Regions from separate parts of the Streptomyces sp. NPDC041814 genome, predicted to be linked through region 4. Evidence: riboswitches for the same ligand, from Rfam matches in the RefSeq annotation. Region 4 holds a riboswitch; each other region holds the start of a gene.
The links. Region 4 has a riboswitch for cyclic di-AMP ahead of ACZ6C6_RS17870 (C40 family peptidase). Riboswitches for the same ligand answer to the same signal wherever they lie in the genome.
Positions count from the first base shown of each region.

Region 1: linked by a shared signal. The riboswitch ahead of ACZ6C6_RS20945 (transglycosylase family protein) and the one ahead of ACZ6C6_RS17870 (C40 family peptidase) in region 4 are both predicted to bind cyclic di-AMP.
Region 2: linked by a shared signal. The riboswitch ahead of ACZ6C6_RS30135 (M23 family metallopeptidase) and the one ahead of ACZ6C6_RS17870 (C40 family peptidase) in region 4 are both predicted to bind cyclic di-AMP.
Region 3: linked by a shared signal. The riboswitch ahead of ACZ6C6_RS25835 (M23 family metallopeptidase) and the one ahead of ACZ6C6_RS17870 (C40 family peptidase) in region 4 are both predicted to bind cyclic di-AMP.

Region 1 is NZ_JBVJAM010000008.1:93,145-97,313, reverse strand. Features, by position in the region: gene ACZ6C6_RS20950 (transglycosylase family protein) at 95-1,144, shown strand; cyclic di-AMP (ydaO/yuaA leader) riboswitch at 1,430-1,598, shown strand; gene ACZ6C6_RS20945 (transglycosylase family protein) at 1,603-2,319, shown strand; gene eno (phosphopyruvate hydratase) at 2,619-3,899, shown strand; gene ACZ6C6_RS20935 (FtsB family cell division protein) at 3,998-4,169, shown strand, end outside.
Region 2 is NZ_JBVJAM010000015.1:9,420-13,588, forward strand. Features, by position in the region: gene ACZ6C6_RS30130 (alpha-galactosidase) at 1-1,818, shown strand, start outside; cyclic di-AMP (ydaO/yuaA leader) riboswitch at 2,108-2,269, shown strand; gene ACZ6C6_RS30135 (M23 family metallopeptidase) at 2,273-3,199, shown strand; gene ACZ6C6_RS30140 (SGNH/GDSL hydrolase family protein) at 3,383-4,169, shown strand, end outside.
Region 3 is NZ_JBVJAM010000011.1:21,883-26,051, reverse strand. Features, by position in the region: tRNA gene ACZ6C6_RS25845 (tRNA-Met) at 258-331, shown strand; gene ACZ6C6_RS25840 (PP2C family protein-serine/threonine phosphatase) at 498-1,661, shown strand; cyclic di-AMP (ydaO/yuaA leader) riboswitch at 1,871-2,024, shown strand; gene ACZ6C6_RS25835 (M23 family metallopeptidase) at 2,036-3,199, shown strand; gene ACZ6C6_RS25830 (aldo/keto reductase) at 3,381-4,169, shown strand, end outside.
Region 4 is NZ_JBVJAM010000006.1:247,450-251,618, forward strand. Features, by position in the region: gene ACZ6C6_RS17860 (C40 family peptidase) at 1-484, opposite strand, end outside; gene ACZ6C6_RS17865 (hypothetical protein) at 793-1,146, shown strand; gene ACZ6C6_RS17870 (C40 family peptidase) at 1,193-2,359, opposite strand; cyclic di-AMP (ydaO/yuaA leader) riboswitch at 2,358-2,509, opposite strand; gene pcrA (DNA helicase PcrA) at 2,671-4,169, shown strand, end outside.

The DNA of each region.
Region 1 (4,169 bases), on a different contig from region 4:
CTCTGCTGCATCGACTTGTGACTCACGTTCGAGTTTCGCTAGGTTCACCGTTCGACTCTCCAGTCGCTTGTCAGTCACACGGAAGGCATCTCCCATGGGCTCCGCGAACGGCAGACACCGCCGCCCTCGTCAGGCACCCGCGATCGTGGTCGCCGCAGGCGTCACCGGCTCGGCCATCGCCATCCCGCTGCTCGGCGCGGCAAGCGCACACGCCGCGGACGCGACGACCTGGGACCGGGTGGCCGACTGCGAGAGCGGCGGGATGTGGAGCGCCGACCTCGGCAACGGCTCCTACGGCGGCCTCCAGTTCACGCCGGAGCTGTGGAAGGCGTACGGCGGTGAGGCCTACGCCGAGCGCGCCGACCTCGCCAGCCGCTCGCAGCAGATCGCGGTGGCCGAGCGGGTCCTGGCCGCCAAGGGCCCGAAGGCGTGGCCGAGCTGTGCGGTGATCTCCGGGCTCACCAAGGCCGCGGGCGCGGCGGACGTGGACCCGGGCGACGAGGACGCGGGCGAGCCCGCGCGGGGCGCCGACTCGGGCCTCGACGCCGGTCTCGGCACCGACCCGGTGGACGACGCCTCCTCGGACGCGTCGGCCACCCCCTCGGACGAGGCGTCCGGCGCGGCCACCACGGGCAAGGCCGCCGGCAAGAGCTCCGGCAAGCATGCGGGCAGGAGCGCCGAGGCCGACGCCTCCCCGTCCGCCGACCCCTCGGGCACTCCGTCCGACACCCCGTCCGCCTCGGCCGACCCCTCTTCCGCGCCCTCGGCCGACCCCTCCGCGGACCCCTCCGCCCGTGCGACGGACGACGCGGGGGCGAAGGGTGGCAAGCACCGGGGCGCCCCGGCCGCCGACGACGCCGCCCGGGCGGCCGACGGGCGCGATGCCGGCCGGCACGCTTCGCGGGGTGACGGCGACGCGCGCGACAGCGCCACGCGGCCGGCCGACGGCACGTACACCGTGCGGCCGGGCGACAACCTCTGGGCGATCGCCGACGCGCAGGACCTGCCCGGCGGCTGGCCCGAGCTGTACGAGGCGAACAAGGGCGAGGTGGGCTCCGACCCGGACCTCATCCTGCCCGGCCAGAACCTCGATCTGGGCCTGGGTGACACGGCCCCGGAGCGGGCCGCAGCGAGCGCCGGATGAGCCGTTAGAGCCCTTTGTGCTTTGGGTGGTTTAAGAGGCCCATGTCCCACTTTTGACCGAGTGAGACATGGGTCTCTTTGCGTGAACTGACGCCCCTTGTCCGGGAGGTCCCGCCGCATCCCTTCCGACCTGCACAAATGAGGGTTCATCGGATGCTCTTACGGGATGATTATCCGGTATGTCCTTCTTTGAATATGGCCGGTGGGTGTGATTACGGTCGGAACCGCTCGCACCGCGGGCCCCGTCGACCGTCACGCCGAATCCTGCCGTCGGTCGGGGGGAACAGACGCGAAAGCGCCGTAGGCAGGAGCGGGGGACCCAGGTAGGCGCTGGGCCCGGTCGTCGGGAGACGAACCGGGGCCGGCTAGGGGTGAAGTCGCGCCAGGAGCGCGGCCGGGCAACTCACTTGGCCCGAACCCGACAGCTCACCTCGCAGGCGTCGGTGAGGAGAAGACTCGATGCTGTTCAACCGCAAGGGCAACAAGCACCGCCGCCCCTCCAAGGCCGTCCGTGTCGCGACGCTCGCCGGTGTCGCCGGTGCCGCCGTTGCCGTGCCGCTGATGGGTGCGACCAACGCCTCCGCCGCCTCCGTCGCCACGTGGGACGCCGTCGCCCAGTGCGAGTCCGGCGGCAACTGGTCGATCAACACCGGCAACGGCTACTACGGCGGCCTGCAGTTCTCCCAGTCCAGCTGGGCCGCCGCCGGCGGTACGCAGTACGCGCCCCGCGCCGACCTGGCCACCAAGGCCCAGCAGATCGCCACCGCCGAGAAGCTCCTCGACATGCAGGGCCCGGGCGCCTGGTCCTGCGCCGGTGCCGGAAACCTGACCAACGACGGTGTCGACCCGGGTGTCGACACCGGCTCCGGTGCCGCGAAGCAGGAGGCCGCCCCCAAGCAGGAGGCCGCCCCGAAGAAGGCCGAGCGCACCGAGGCCCCGGCCACCAACCGCTCCGACCGCTCGGACGCCCCGAAGAAGACGGTCACCACCCCCACCGGCAAGAAGGTCGCCAAGGGTGACGGCGAGTACAAGGTCGTCGCCGGTGACACGCTGAGCGGGATCGCCGCGGACCACCACGTCAAGGGTGGCTGGGAGCAGCTGTTCAAGCTGAACAAGGACATCGTCCAGGACGCCGACCTGATCTACCCGGGCCAGCAGCTCCACCTGACGAAGTAACCGCGGCCCCTCCTCGCTGACCGCTCAGGCCGCCCCGGCCCGGCACGCACTCTCCCCCCGTGTGTGCCGGGCCGGGGCACGCCGCATTGGGGCCGGCGGGCGGCCCGTGATCGTTCAACTGTTGTAGTTACTGGTCAGTAGTTATCCGGTCTTTCGGCCCGGTATGCCCGCCCTTGGGTCCTTTTTCGTCCCAGGGGACGGGCGGTCGGCCGACGCCGACGGCCGGGCCGGTTAGGCTCTTGTCGCAAGGCCAAAGTGACCCTGCACAACCAGCGTCATATCCCAGAAGGAGATGCCTCGTGCCGTCCATCGACGTCGTCGTAGCCCGGGAAATCCTCGACTCCCGGGGCAACCCCACGGTCGAGGTCGAGGTCGGCCTCGACGACGGCAGCACCGGTCGTGCTGCTGTTCCGTCCGGCGCCTCCACCGGCGCGTTCGAGGCCATTGAGCTTCGTGACGGCGACCCCAACCGCTACCAGGGCAAGGGCGTCGAGAAGGCCGTCCTCGCCGTGATCGAGCAGATCGGCCCGGAGCTCGTCGGCTACGACGCCACCGAGCAGCGCCTCATCGACCAGGCGATGTTCGACCTGGACGCCACGGAGAACAAGGGCTCGCTCGGCGCCAACGCCATCCTCGGCGTCTCCCTCGCCGTCGCCCACGCCGCCTCCGAGGCCAGCGACCTCCCGCTGTTCCGCTACCTCGGCGGCCCGAACGCGCACCTGCTGCCCGTTCCGATGATGAACATCCTGAACGGCGGCTCGCACGCCGACTCCAACGTGGACATCCAGGAGTTCATGATCGCGCCCATCGGCGCCGAGTCCTTCTCCGAGGCCCTGCGCTGGGGCGCCGAGGTCTACCACACGCTGAAGAAGGTCCTCAAGACCAAGGGCCTGTCCACCGGCCTCGGCGACGAGGGCGGCTTCGCGCCGAACCTGGAGTCCAACCGCGCCGCCCTCGACCTCATCATCGAGGCCATCAAGGAGGCCGGTTACGCCCCGGGCAAGGACATCGCGCTCGCGCTCGACGTCGCCGCCTCGGAGTTCTACAAGGACGGCTCGTACGAGTTCGAGGGCAAGTCCCGCTCGGCCGCCGAGATGACCGAGTACTACGAGGAGCTCGTCTCCGCGTACCCGCTGGTCTCCATCGAGGACCCGCTGTACGAGGACGACTGGGCCGGCTGGAAGGTCATCACCGACAAGCTGGGCGCCAAGGTCCAGATCGTCGGCGACGACCTCTTCGTCACCAACCCGGAGCGCCTGGCCCGCGGCATCGAGGAGGGCTCCGCCAACGCCCTGCTCGTCAAGGTCAACCAGATCGGTTCGCTGACCGAGACCCTGGACGCCGTCGAGCTGGCCCAGCGCAACGGCTTCAAGTGCATGATGTCGCACCGCTCCGGCGAGACCGAGGACGTCACCATCGCCGACCTCGCCGTCGCCGTGAACTGCGGTCAGATCAAGACCGGCGCCCCGGCCCGCTCGGACCGTGTCGCCAAGTACAACCAGCTGCTGCGCATCGAGGAGATCCTGGACGACGCCGCGGTGTACGCGGGCCGTTCGGCGTTCCCGCGCTTCAAGGGCTGATCACAGCCCGGCAGGGCGACCGCCCCCGCCTCCGTCCGTCCCCGCGCCCGGTCACGTACCGTGTGCGGGGACGGACGTCGTAATGGGGAGGCGGGAACATGGCCGTGAAGGACCGGGACCGGTTCTCCACCGCGACCCGGCTGCGGCTGCTCGGTGAGCAGACCGCCGCCCGCGTCTACCGGTCCCAGAACCGGCGTCAGGCCCGCCGCTCCCGGCTCACCGGCCGGGCCGCCTTCCTGGCCCTGGTCGTCTGCTCCCTGGTCGTCGCCC
Region 2 (4,169 bases), on a different contig from region 4:
GTCTTCGCCGGGGACTCGGTGGACGGCGACGAACTGCGGCTCTCCTTCGACGACCCGGTGCACCGCCTCGCGATCACCCTGCACTACCGGATGCGGGACGACTCCGACGTCATCGAACGCTGGACCACGCTCACCCACACGGGACCGGACGGGCCGCCCCTCGAACTGCTGCGGGCCGACGCCGCCGCCTGGGCGCTGCCCGCGCGCGACGCCTGGCGGCTCACCCGGCTGCACGGCCGCTGGGCGGCGGAGACCCAGCTGGAGCGTACCGAGCTGGCGTACGGGGAACACCTGCTCTCCAGCCGGCGGGGTCACACCGGCCACCAGGGCCTGCCCTGGGTCGCCCTGGACGCGGACGGCGCCGCGACCGAGGATTCCGGGGAGGTCTACGGCTGCGCGCTCGGCTGGTCCGGCTCCTGGCGCATCGCCGTCCAGCGGCTGCCCGACGGGCTCGTGCAGATCACCGGCGGCGCCGGATACGACGACTCCGGGCTGCTGCGGCTCGCGCCGGGGGAGTCGTACACCAGCCCGGTCTTCGCCGGGTTGTGGAGCCGGGACGGCTTCGGCGGGGCCGGCCGCGCCTGGCACGCCTGGCAGCTCGCCCATGTGATCCCGGACGCCGCCGAGCCGCGTCCGGTGCTCTACAACTCCTGGGAGGCCACCGGCTTCGACATCGCGGAGGACCAGCAGCGGGCCCTGGCCGACCGGGCCGCCGCGCTGGGCGTCGAGCTGTTCGTCGTGGACGACGCCTGGTTCGGCCGGCGGGTGAGCGACCGGGCCGGGCTCGGCGACTGGACGCCGAATCCGGAGCGCTTTCCCGACGGCCTCGGGCCGCTCGCCCGCCATGTGCACGGACTCGGCATGCGGTTCGGCATCTGGGTCGAGCCGGAAATGGTCAACCCCGACAGCGACCTCTACCGAGCCCACCCGGACTGGGTCCAGCACTTCCCCGGCCGGGAACGCACCGAATTCCGCAATCAGCTGGTCCTCAACCTCGCCCGCCCCGATGTGCGGGCCCACCTGTGGGAGAGCCTGGACGCCCTGCTGACCGACACGCCCGTCGACTACGTGAAATGGGACTTCAACCGCTGCTTCTCGGATGCCGGCTGGCCCGGCGCCGACTACCCCCAGCGTCTGTGGACCGAGCACGTGGACGCCCTCTACGCGCTGCTCGACCGGCTGCGAGCCGCCCATCCCGGCGTCGCCTTCGAGTCCTGCTCGGGCGGCGGCGGCCGGATCGACCTCGGCATCCTCTCGCGTACGGACCAGGTCTGGACGTCCGACAACACCGATCCGCTGGACCGCCTCGCCATCCAGCACGGCTTCGGGCATCTCCACCCGGCGCGCGTGATGGCGGCCTGGGTGACCGACAGCCCGAACGTCCAGCTGAACGGACGCCGCTCCTCGCTGCGCTTCCGGTTCGTCAGCGCGATGGCCGGGGTGCTGGGGATCGGCGGGGACCTCACCGAGTGGAGCGCGGCCGAACTGGACGAGGCGCGCGGGTGGGTGGAGCTGTACAAGGAGATCCGCCCGGTGGTGCAGCTGGGCGAGCTCTACCGGCTGCGCGCCCCGGGCCCCGGGCTCAGCGCCGTGCAGTACGTGCGGGGTGCGGACACCGTCGTGCTGGCGTGGCTCCACGCGCAGCGGTACGGGGAGGAGCCGCCGGCGCTGCGGCTGCGCGGGCTCGACCCGGAGGCGACGTACACCTGCCTGGACACCGGGGCGGTGCACCACGGTTCGCTGCTGATGCACCACGGGCTGCGGACGGGGCTGCGCGGCGACCTGGACGCGCGGGTGGTGCGGCTGCGCCGTGGATGATGGCCATGACATGTCCGTATTAAGGCGTTATGGACAAAGTGCCCCGGTTGCTAGGGAGATGATCACCCGCTCGTGAGCGGGATCATATCCGTGACGGTGTGTGGTGACGCCCCGGCTGGGTAATCCCCGCGCCGCGCGGAAAGCCAAGATCCGTAATCCACGGAGTGTGACCGGAATTCGGCACCGCAATTCCGGTGCCGAATCCGGCGCCGAACCCGCGGCTTGTTTCCGCCGTCCAGGCTCGCTTACGTTCCATGTCCATCCGGATGGAACGCCCAATCCTGCCGCCGTCCGGAATTCGCATCCCTTCACCGTGTGGCAGGAGCGGGGGAACCAGGTAAGCCGCCGACCGGGACGACCGGACGGCTAGGGGTGAAGCCGCGCCAGGCGCGGCCGGGCATCTCCAGCCCGAACCCGACAGCTCACCTCGCAGGCGCCGGAGAGGAAATTCTTCATGCCCAATTCGGGTAAGCACCGCCGTCCCAAGTCCAGCACCATCGCCCGCGGCGTCGTCGCCGCGAGCGCCGGCGGCGCCGTCATCGCGCTCCCGCTGCTCGGCGCCACCGGTGCCCACGCCGCGGAGCAGTCCGCCCCGGCCACGTCGAAGTCGGCCGCCGCGCACACCGCCCCGGCCGCGCCCGCGAAGAGCACCGGCACCACCACGTACTCCGTCGTCTCCGGCGACTACCTGTCGAAGATCGCGGCCCAGCACCACCTCAAGGGCGGCTGGCACAAGCTGTACCAGGACAACCGCGAGGTCGTCGGTGAGAACCCGAGCCTGATCTTCCCGGGCATGAAGCTGACCCTCGGCGCCAAGGCGGCCCCCGCCGCCACCACGTCCGAGGCCCCCGCCAAGACGGCGGAGAAGACCGTGACGAAGGCCGCGCCCAAGGCGGAGACCAAGGCCGAGCCCAAGGTCGAGACCAAGACCGAGGCGCAGACCGAGACCAAGGCCCCCGCCTCCCAGGACAACGCTTCCGGCTACGTCCACCCGGTCCCGGGCAACCACACCACCGCGTACCGCGCCTCCGGCGCCAACTGGTCCAGCGGCAGCCACACCGGCATCGACTTCCCCGTCTCCACCGGCACCAGCGTGAAGGCCATCGCCTCCGGCACCGTCGTCACCGCCGGCTGGGGCGGCGCCTACGGCAACCAGGTCGTCATCAAGCACGCCGACGGCCACTACTCCCAGTACGGCCACATGTCCTCGCTCTCCGTCTCGGCGGGCCAGACCGTGACCGCGGGCCAGCAGGTCGGCCTCTCCGGCTCCACCGGCAACGCCACCGGCCCGCACCTCCACTTCGAGGTCCGCACCGGCCCGGAGTACGGCTCGGACATCGACCCGATCGCCTACCTGGCGTCGCACGGGATCTACGTCTGATCCAGGCAGTACCGGCCCGGTGATCCGGGTCACTGAACGGCACAGAGGGACGGCGCACGGCGGTGCGCCGTCCCTCTGCTTATTCCCCCTTTACCGAAAACTGACCGGGTGGTTTATCTCACCACCCGTCAACCCCTTATTACGGTCGCGTAGGTCACATTCCGGGGTGCAGGATATGCGGTTGTGGCAGACGATTCGAACAACCTTCAACAGGGCGCCATCGACCGACAGGGCGCCATCGGGTCGTACGCGGCGATTGGCGACAGCTTCACCGAGGGAGTCGGCGACCCCGGCCCGGACGGCACGTTCGTCGGCTGGGCCGACCGGCTCGCGGTACTCCTCGCGGACCGGCTCCCGGAGCCCGGCCCGGCGACCCAGGTCTCACCCGTTTCCGCGCACGGGGACTTCCGGTACGCCAATCTCGCCGTACGAGGACGCCTCCTCGACCAGATAGTCGAGGAGCAGGTACCCCGCGCCAAGGAACTCGCCCCCGATCTGGTGAGCTTCTGCGCAGGCGGCAACGACATCATCCGGCCGGGCACCGACCCGGACGACGTGGCCGAACGCTTCGAGCGGGCGGTCGCCGACCTCACACGGTCGGTCGGCACCGTCATGGTCACCACCGGCTTCGACACCCGTGGCGTTCCCGTGCTGCGCCATCTGCGCGGCAAGATCGCCACCTACACCGCCCATGTCCGGGCCATCGCCGACCGCTACGACTGCCCGGTCCTCGACCTGTGGTCGCTGCGCTCGGTGCAGGACCGGCGCGCCTGGGACGGCGACCGGCTCCACCTGTCGCCCGAGGGACACACCCGCGTCGCGCTCCGCGCCGCACAGGTCCTCGGCCTCGACGTGCCGGCCGACCCGGACCAGCCGTGGCCGCCGCAGCCCCCGCGCGGCACGCTGGAGATCCGCCGCGACGACATCCACTGGGCGCGCGAATACCTCGTCCCGTGGATCGGGCGGCGGC
Region 3 (4,169 bases), on a different contig from region 4:
CCAGACAGGCTGCGAGCAGAGACCGGGAGCGGCTCTCCGCGCGCGGGCATGCGCGGTCGGGGGCCTGCTCACACGGGCAGCCCACCGAGCCGGGGGGTGCAGCAGATACCTTGCGACAGAACACATGTTCCTCGCAATACCTTCTCGATTCCAGCACGTTGACGTTCCGCCAGAGGTGGCCGCGGTCCGGGTCGCCGGTGCGCGCGGGGCGGGTGGTCAGGAGAGGGCCGAACATGCCGTAGAGTTGGGTTCAACGACGCGGGGTGGAGCAGCTCGGTAGCTCGCTGGGCTCATAACCCAGAGGTCGCAGGTTCAAATCCTGTCCCCGCTACTGAAGGATCAGGCCCGGCACGCTAGCAGCGTGCCGGGCCTGATGCGTTGTCGGTGCCCGTGTTTCGCCCCATCGGAGGCCGAGGATTCGCCTGGTGGCCGGGCGGGCGCGAGGCTGGGGGAGGCGCGCGGTACCGGCCGCGGCCGCACCGGGCAGGAGACCGCAGGTGGGGAAGTGGGCGCGACGGTGGCGAGGGCGCGGCGGCGCGGGGACCCGTCGCTTCGTCCGGGTGCTGCCTTTGGCGATGATCGTCATCGGGGTGGTGTTCGACCTCCTCACGCCGCCCTCCTTCACCGCCGTCCCGATATTCGCGGCCGCCCCGTTGATCGCCGCGCCCTTCTTCGGCCTGGGCACCACGATCCGGATCGGGATCCTCGCGGTGCTGGCCGTCGCCGGAATCCGGCTCTACACCGGCGATCTGATCGAGGTGGTCTCGTTCATCGAGATCGTCACCGTGCTCACGGTCGCCTTCCAGGCGTGCTTGATCAACCAGGTCGTGCGGCGGGGGAGCGAGCAGCTGGCGTCCGCCCGGATCATCGCCGAGACGGCCATGCGGGCCGTGGTCCCCGAACCGCCCGACCGGCTCGGCGGACTCCAGGTGGCCGCGCGGTACGAGGCGGCGCAGGCGGACGAGTTCGTCGGGGGCGACCTCTTCGCGGCCGCTGACACCCCGTACGGCGTACGGCTCGTGCTGGGCGACGTGCGCGGGAAGGGGCTGGAGGCGGTCGGCGCGGTGGCGGTGGTGATCGGGGCGTTCCGGGAGGCGGCGGAGCAGGAGGAGTCGCTGGAGGGCGTGGCGGGGCGGCTGGAGCACGCGCTGGCACGTGAGTCGGTGCGGCGGAGCAATCTGGACGCGTTCGAGGGGTTCGTGACCGCCGTGTTCGCGGAGGTCCCGCCGGGATCGGCGCGCGTACGACTGGTGAACCGCGGCCATCCGGACCCGTTGCTGCTGTACGGGGACGGCGTGGTGGAGGCGCTGACGCCCTCGGAGCCCGCGTTGCCGCTCGGCATGGACCTGGGGGTGCGGCCGGACCGCTCGGACGAGTGGGAGCTGCCGTCCGGCGGGACGCTGCTGTTCTACACGGACGGCCTGTCGGAGGCCCGTGACGTCGGTGGCGTCTTCTACGACCCGGTGGAGCGGCTGCGCGGGCGGCTCTTCCCGGGCCCCGAGGAGCTGCTGTCCGCGCTGACCGACGATGTACGGCTGCACACGGGGGGCGAGTCGACCGACGACATGGCGCTGCTCGCGGTGGCGCGGCCGGCGGAGGGGCAGCCCGACCGGAGGAGGACGGTGAAGATCGTCAAGAAGGGTGACACGCTGCGTGACTGAGGGGCGCCGCTCTGCATAACATTTGACGCAACGTCAGAAAACACGTAGTGGCTGAACGCCGATCAACTCGCCCGATTCCCCCCGGTTGTGTCCCGTAAGTCCCGGCCGCGCACGTGAACGATCAGTGGGAACAGCTTGGAATCGGACCCGTCTGTCTATTAACGTTCGATAACGCAGCGCGGTTGTCCCAGCCGTCGTCAGGACGGCGCCGCGCGCGTGCGCCGAATCCCGCAAGGGAACCGGGGAACCACCTACATGGGGTGAATCGGGCGTCTTCGTCTTCACAAGAGGCGGAGGGACCCGTAGGAGACCTTCCTGCTCCGAACCCGTCAGCTAACCCGGTAGGCGAGAAGGAAGGAAAGGAGTGCGCCCGCGTGGCGTCCAACAAGCCTGCCCCCGAATCACCCTCCCGGTTCGTGCCCGAGTACGGCGCCGACTACGTGTCCGGCCCCGGCACCGCGTACATCCCGGAACAGGGGAGCGACTACGCGACCGATCGGGGCAACGGCTTCGCCACCGGCGCCGGTCCCGGCTTCCGGGCCGACGACGCCGACTCCGAGCGGACCTGGGAGGAATGGAACCCCACCGAGGAGTCCGTCCGTCCCGTCCGCGGCAAGCACCGCGTCGCCAAGCAGCGCAATGGTCTGGCCCGTAGCTCCACCGTCCTCGGCGTCGGTGTCATCGCGGCCGTCGGCGCGGGCGGCATGGCCACCGCGCAGAGCAAACCGCCGGTCTCCATCTCTCTTCCCGATTCCATCGCGGACAATCTCCCCGACGCCAAGTCCCTTCCCGGCGTGGGCGCGTTGTTCTCCGACAACAGCGAGGCCGAAACCCCCGCCGCCGCTACGGCCGCCGCTCCGCTGACCACCGCCGGTATCACCACGGCCGAGGCCGAGCAGGGCACCACGGACGCCGGCGAGGCGCTGCGTGCCCGCATCCTCCAGCAGGCCGAGCAGCAGCAGGGCGCCGCCGACGCCGAGGCGAAGGCGGCCGAGGAGAAGGCAGCCGCCGAGAAGGCGGCCGCCGACGCGAAGAAGCAGCAGGACGAGGCCGAGGCCAAGGCCGCCGCCGAGAAGAAGAAGGCGGAGGAGGAGGCGAAGAAGAAGGCCGAGGCCCTGCGCCTGGCCAAGCTCGCCGCCAGCTACGCCATCCCCACCTCCTCGTACACGATCACCTCGACGTTCGGCGAGGCCGGCTCGATGTGGTCCTCCGGCTACCACACGGGCCTCGACTTCGCGGCCCCGACCGGAACCCCGATCAAGGCCATCCACACCGGCACCATCAAGTCGGCCGGCTGGTCCGGCGCCTACGGCTACCGCACGGTGCTGGAGCTGGAGGACGGCACCGAGCTGTGGTTCTGCCACCAGTCCTCGATCGGCGTCACGGTCGGCCAGAAGGTCACCACCGGCGACACCATCGGCCGCGTCGGCGCCACCGGCAACGTGACCGGCCCGCACCTCCACCTGGAGGTCCACACCCCGGACGGCACCGGCATCGACCCGATGGCCTGGCTGCGCGCCCGCGGTCTGACGGTCTGAGTCCGCGCAGTACTTTCCGCGGTTGCGGGGCGGCCTTCGCCGTTCCCGGTCCGCGGCCTTCCGAACCCCGGCAGCCCTGACGCACACCCCCCGACGTCAGGGCTGCCGGTCTGCGTGGCCGCCGCCCACCCGGTGTATGCAGCACGGAATAGCGGCCGGGCCGGAAGCCGTTGTTCCTCCTATGACTACACTGCGCGAACTCGGCCCGTCGGGCCTCCAGGTCTTCCCGCTCTGCCTCGGTGGAAACGTCTTCGGCTGGACCGCGGACGAGGACGAGTCCTTCGCCGTCCTCGACGCGTACGCGGCGGCCGGCGGCAACTTCGTCGACACCGCGGACGCCTACTCGCACTGGGTTCCCGGCAACGAGGGCGGCGAGTCGGAGACGGTCATCGGCAAGTGGCTCGCGTCGCGCGGCAACCGGTCCGACGTCGTGGTGGCCACCAAGGTCGGTGCGCTTCCCGGCTACAAGGGCCTCTCGGCGCCGACGATCAAGGCGGCCGCCGAGGAGTCGCTGCGCCGGCTGGGCACGGACCACATCGACCTGTACTACACGCACTTCGATGACGAGACCGTCCCGGTCGAGGAGATCATCACCGCCCTCGACGAGCTGGTGAAGGAGGGCAAGGTCCGCGAGATCGCCGCCTCCAACATCAGCGCCGCGCGGCTGCGCGCCTCCCTCGAATTCTCCGAACGCGAGGGCCTGGCCCGCTATGTGGCGCTCCAGCCGCACTACAACCTCGTCTCCCGGGACACCTACGAGGGCGAGCTCCAGGACACCGCGGCCGACGCCGGGCTCGCGGCCGTCCCGTACTACGCGCTGGCCTCGGGCTTCCTCACCGGCAAGTACCGCCCGGGGACGACCGTGGACAGTGCCCGCGCCGGGAGCGCGGCCGGTCACCTGGAGTCGGAGCGCGGACAGCGGGTGCTCGCCGCGCTCGACGCGGTGGCGCGGGACCGGGACGCCGAGATC
Region 4 (4,169 bases):
GCACCTGGGCGATCTCCGCGACCTGGCGGCGCACCGAGCGCACCTCGGCGGCCCGGCGCTCCCCGGCCCGCTCCGCGTAGGTGGCCCGACGCAGGTACTGGTCCGGGTCGGAGGAGAGCGCCAGCTGCACTGAGGGGTCGATCCCGGCGGAGCGGTACTGCGCGGCGGCGTACGCGCCGAGCACGTCGCGGGCGGTGTTGAGGCGGGCGGTCCTGCGGGCGGCCTCGTCGCGCAGGGCGTCGACCGATTTCGCGGCGGCGGTCGCCTCGGACTTCGCGCCGTTGTACTTCTCGGTGGCGACCTCCGCCTCCCGGTACAGCCGGTCCACCTGGGCCTTGACCTGCCGGGCGGTGGGCGCGGGGTCCGCGTGCGCGGCTCCCGGCAGCACGGCGGCCGTCGCGGCTCCGGCGACGGCGAGGGTCGCCGCGGTGCGGGCCGCGGAGGCGGTGGTGAGGCGCTGCCTGGGTTTGCGATGCGCTGCCACGGGGGCGGGCGTCCTTCCGTGCGACGGCCCGGCGGGGTCTACCGGCGGGATTCTCCGGTGGCCGGCGAGGACGGTTCTGGTCCACGGCCACCGGGAAGGGACGCTAATCCGAGGTCACGGGAAGGTGTCGTTATGACCGCTATTGCCTGCTCTTGGCGTGGCATTGTCACCGGATGACCGCTCGTGGCGCATGGGTGACCGGGAAAAGGGTCACAGAATCAGGCAAAAAGTGCATTCATCATTCAAGCGGTCCGTAGGCCCCACCCTGCCCGGAGCGGTCCGGGGAGAGGGCTCTAGGGTGCGGAACCATGCGCGTACTCATCGATTTCGTCGTCGCCCTGCACATCATCGGCATCGCCGCCCTGCTCGGCGGCTTCCTCGGCCAGATGAAGGCGATGAAGGCCGGCACCGCCCGGTTCGTCCCCGGCATGCTGCACGGCGCGCTGACCATGCTCGTGACCGGCATCGCCCTGGTCGGCCTGGACCAGGCCGACGACCACCCCGTGAACAACGTCAAGATCGGCATCAAGCTGCTGTTCCTGGTCGTGATCCTGGGGCTCGTCTACGTCAAGCGGGACGAGGAGAAGGTCGAGAAGGGGGCCTTCGCGGCGGTCGGCGCGCTGACCCTGGCGAACATCTTCATCGCGACGCTCTGGACCTGAGCGGCCATGCCGGGCCGGCCCCGCGCGGGCCGGCCCTGCTCCCCGGTCAGGCCGGGCGCACACTCCCGTAGATCGGCATGTAGTAGATCGACTCCTCGCGCACATTCGCCCCGGGCTTCGGCGCGTGGATCATCATCCCGTCGCCCTTGTAGATCCCGACGTGGCTGATGTCGTCGTAGAAGAACACCAGGTCACCGGGTTGCAGATCGGCCGTGGCGATCCGCGTCCCGACGTTCACCTGGTCCCAGGTGGTGCGCGGGATGTCCACGCCCGCCGCCTTCCAGGCCGCCTGCGTCAGCCCCGAGCAGTCGTACGAGGCGGGGCCGGTCGCCCCCCAGACGTACGGCTTGCCGATCTGGGCGCGGGCGAACGCGAGAACCTTCTCCGCCTTCGTGGAGGCGCTGCTCCCGGAGTCCGTACCCGTGCCCGTGCCCGAACCCGAACCCGAACCCGTCTCCGTACCGCTGCCGCCCGACTCCTCGGCCTTCCGCTCGGCCTCCTTACGGGCGGCGGCCTGCTTCTTCGCCAGCTCCGCGGCCTTGCGCTCGGCCTCCGCCTCCTTCTTGCGCTCCAGCTCCGCCAGCCGCGCCTTCTCCTCGGCGGTCAGCTTCGACAGCAGCGTCCGGGCCTCGGTCAGCTTCGTCTGGACGTTCTGCTTGCTGGTGCGCAGCGCGGCCTGCGACTCGGTCAGCGTCTCCAGGCTCTCGACGGCCGCGGCCCGCTGCTCGGACGCCTTCGCCTGCTGCGTACGGAACTCCGTGACCGCCTGCTGCTGGCGCTCGGCCATCCGGTCCATGAGGTGCGTCTGGTCGAAGAACGACTGCGGGTCGTCGGCCAGGAAGAAGGTCGCGGTCGGCGCGAGGCCGCCGTTGCGGTACTGGGCGGCGGCGTAGTTGCCCAGGGTCCTGCGGGCGTCGTTCAGCTTCTCGGTGCGCTTGGCCACGTTGTCCAGGAGCGTGTCGACCTTGGACTTCTGCTTGTCCGTGGCCTCCTTGGCCTGGTTGTACTTCTGGGTCGCGCTGCCGGCCTGCCGGTAGAGGTCGTCCACCCTCTTCTGGACTTCCTTGATGCTCGGCTTCGGCGTGGGCGCGGCCATCGCGCTCTGCGAGGACAGCAGGGTCACCGAGGCCAGCGCGGCCGAGGTCAGCCCGACAGCGGGGACGGTGGAGCGCACCCGGGTGCGCGGTTTGCGATGCGACGCCAAGGCCGGCATCTCCTTCCGTGGACCGCCTACCGGGTTAGCTGTCGGGTTCGGGCGGAACGGAAGGCTGCCCTACGGTCCCGTGGGGGAAGGACCGATTCACCCCGGTGCTGCGTGTGGGTCCCCGGTTCCGGGCGGGCCCGGATTCGGCGCGGCGGCCCGCTCGGCGTAGGTCGCCTCTGGGGGTACGGGCCGTCCGAACGTGCACGCTAGCCAACGCATGGGGCCGCTGTGAAGGTTGGTGTGCGATATGCCCGATACATTTCCGTGACCTTTTGGGAGCGGGGCTCTCTGTCAGTGGAGAGCTTTAGACTCGGACAGCGATGAGCAGCCTCTTTGACGACAGTTTCCTGGCCGGCCTCCAGCAGGAGGAGGACGCGCCCCCGCCGCCCCCCGAGGACTCCGCACCCGAAGCGGTGCCGGAGGACCTTTTCGCGGGCGTGTTCGACGGGCCCCCGCCGCCCCGGGACGCGTACTACCGCGACGGTGCGCACCGCCCCGTCATCGACCCCGAGGCGCTGCTCGACGGGCTGAACACCGAGCAGCGCGCCGCCGTCGTGCACGCCGGGTCACCCCTGCTCATCGTCGCGGGCGCCGGCTCCGGCAAGACCCGGGTGCTCACCCACCGCATCGCCCACCTGCTGGCCGAGCGGGGCGTCCACCCGGGCCAGATCCTGGCGATCACCTTCACCAACAAGGCCGCCGGCGAGATGAAGGAGCGCGTCGAGCAGCTGGTCGGGCCCCGGGCCCACGCGATGTGGGTCATGACCTTCCACAGCGCCTGCGTCCGCATCCTGCGCCGCGAGTCCAAGAAGCTCGGCTTCACGTCCTCGTTCTCGATCTACGACGCGGCCGACTCCAAGCGGCTCATGGCCCTGGTCTGCCGCGACCTGGAGCTGGACCCGAAGCGCTACCCGCCGAAGTCCTTCACCGCCAAGGTCTCCAACCTCAAGAACGAGCTCATCGACGAGGAGACCTTCGCCGGGCAGGCGGCCGACGGCTTCGAGAAGACCCTGGCCCAGGCGTACGCGATGTACCAGGCCCGGCTGCGCGAGGCCAACGCGCTGGACTTCGACGACATCATCATGACGACGGTCCACCTGCTCCAGGCGTTCCCGGACGTCGCCGAGCACTACCGCCGCCGCTTCCGGCACGTCCTCGTCGACGAGTACCAGGACACCAACCACGCCCAGTACACGCTGGTACGCGAGCTGGTCGGCCCGGCCGGTCCGGAGAACGCCCCCGCCGAGCTGTGCGTCGTGGGTGACGCGGACCAGTCGATCTACGCCTTCCGGGGCGCGACCATCCGCAACATCCTCCAGTTCGAGGAGGACTACCCGGACGCGACGACGATCCTGCTGGAGCAGAACTACCGCTCCACCCAGACGATCCTGTCCGCCGCCAACGCGGTCATCGAGCGCAACGAGAGCCGCCGTCCCAAGAACCTCTGGACCAACGCCGGCACCGGCGCCCGCATCACGGGCTACGTCGCGGACACCGAGCACGACGAGGCGCAGTTCGTCGCCGAGGAGATCGACCGCCTCACCGACGCGGGGGACGCGAAGGCCGGCGACGTGGCCGTCTTCTACCGGACGAACGCGCAGTCCCGTGTCTTCGAGGAGATCTTCATCCGCGTCGGCCTGCCCTACAAGGTCGTCGGCGGCGTGCGCTTCTACGAGCGCAAGGAGGTCCGGGACGTCCTGGCCTACCTGCGGGTCCTCGCCAACCCCGAGGACACCGTCCCGCTCCGCCGCATCCTCAACGTGCCCAAGCGCGGCATCGGCGAGCGCGCCGAGGCCATGATCGACGCGCTCTCGCTGCG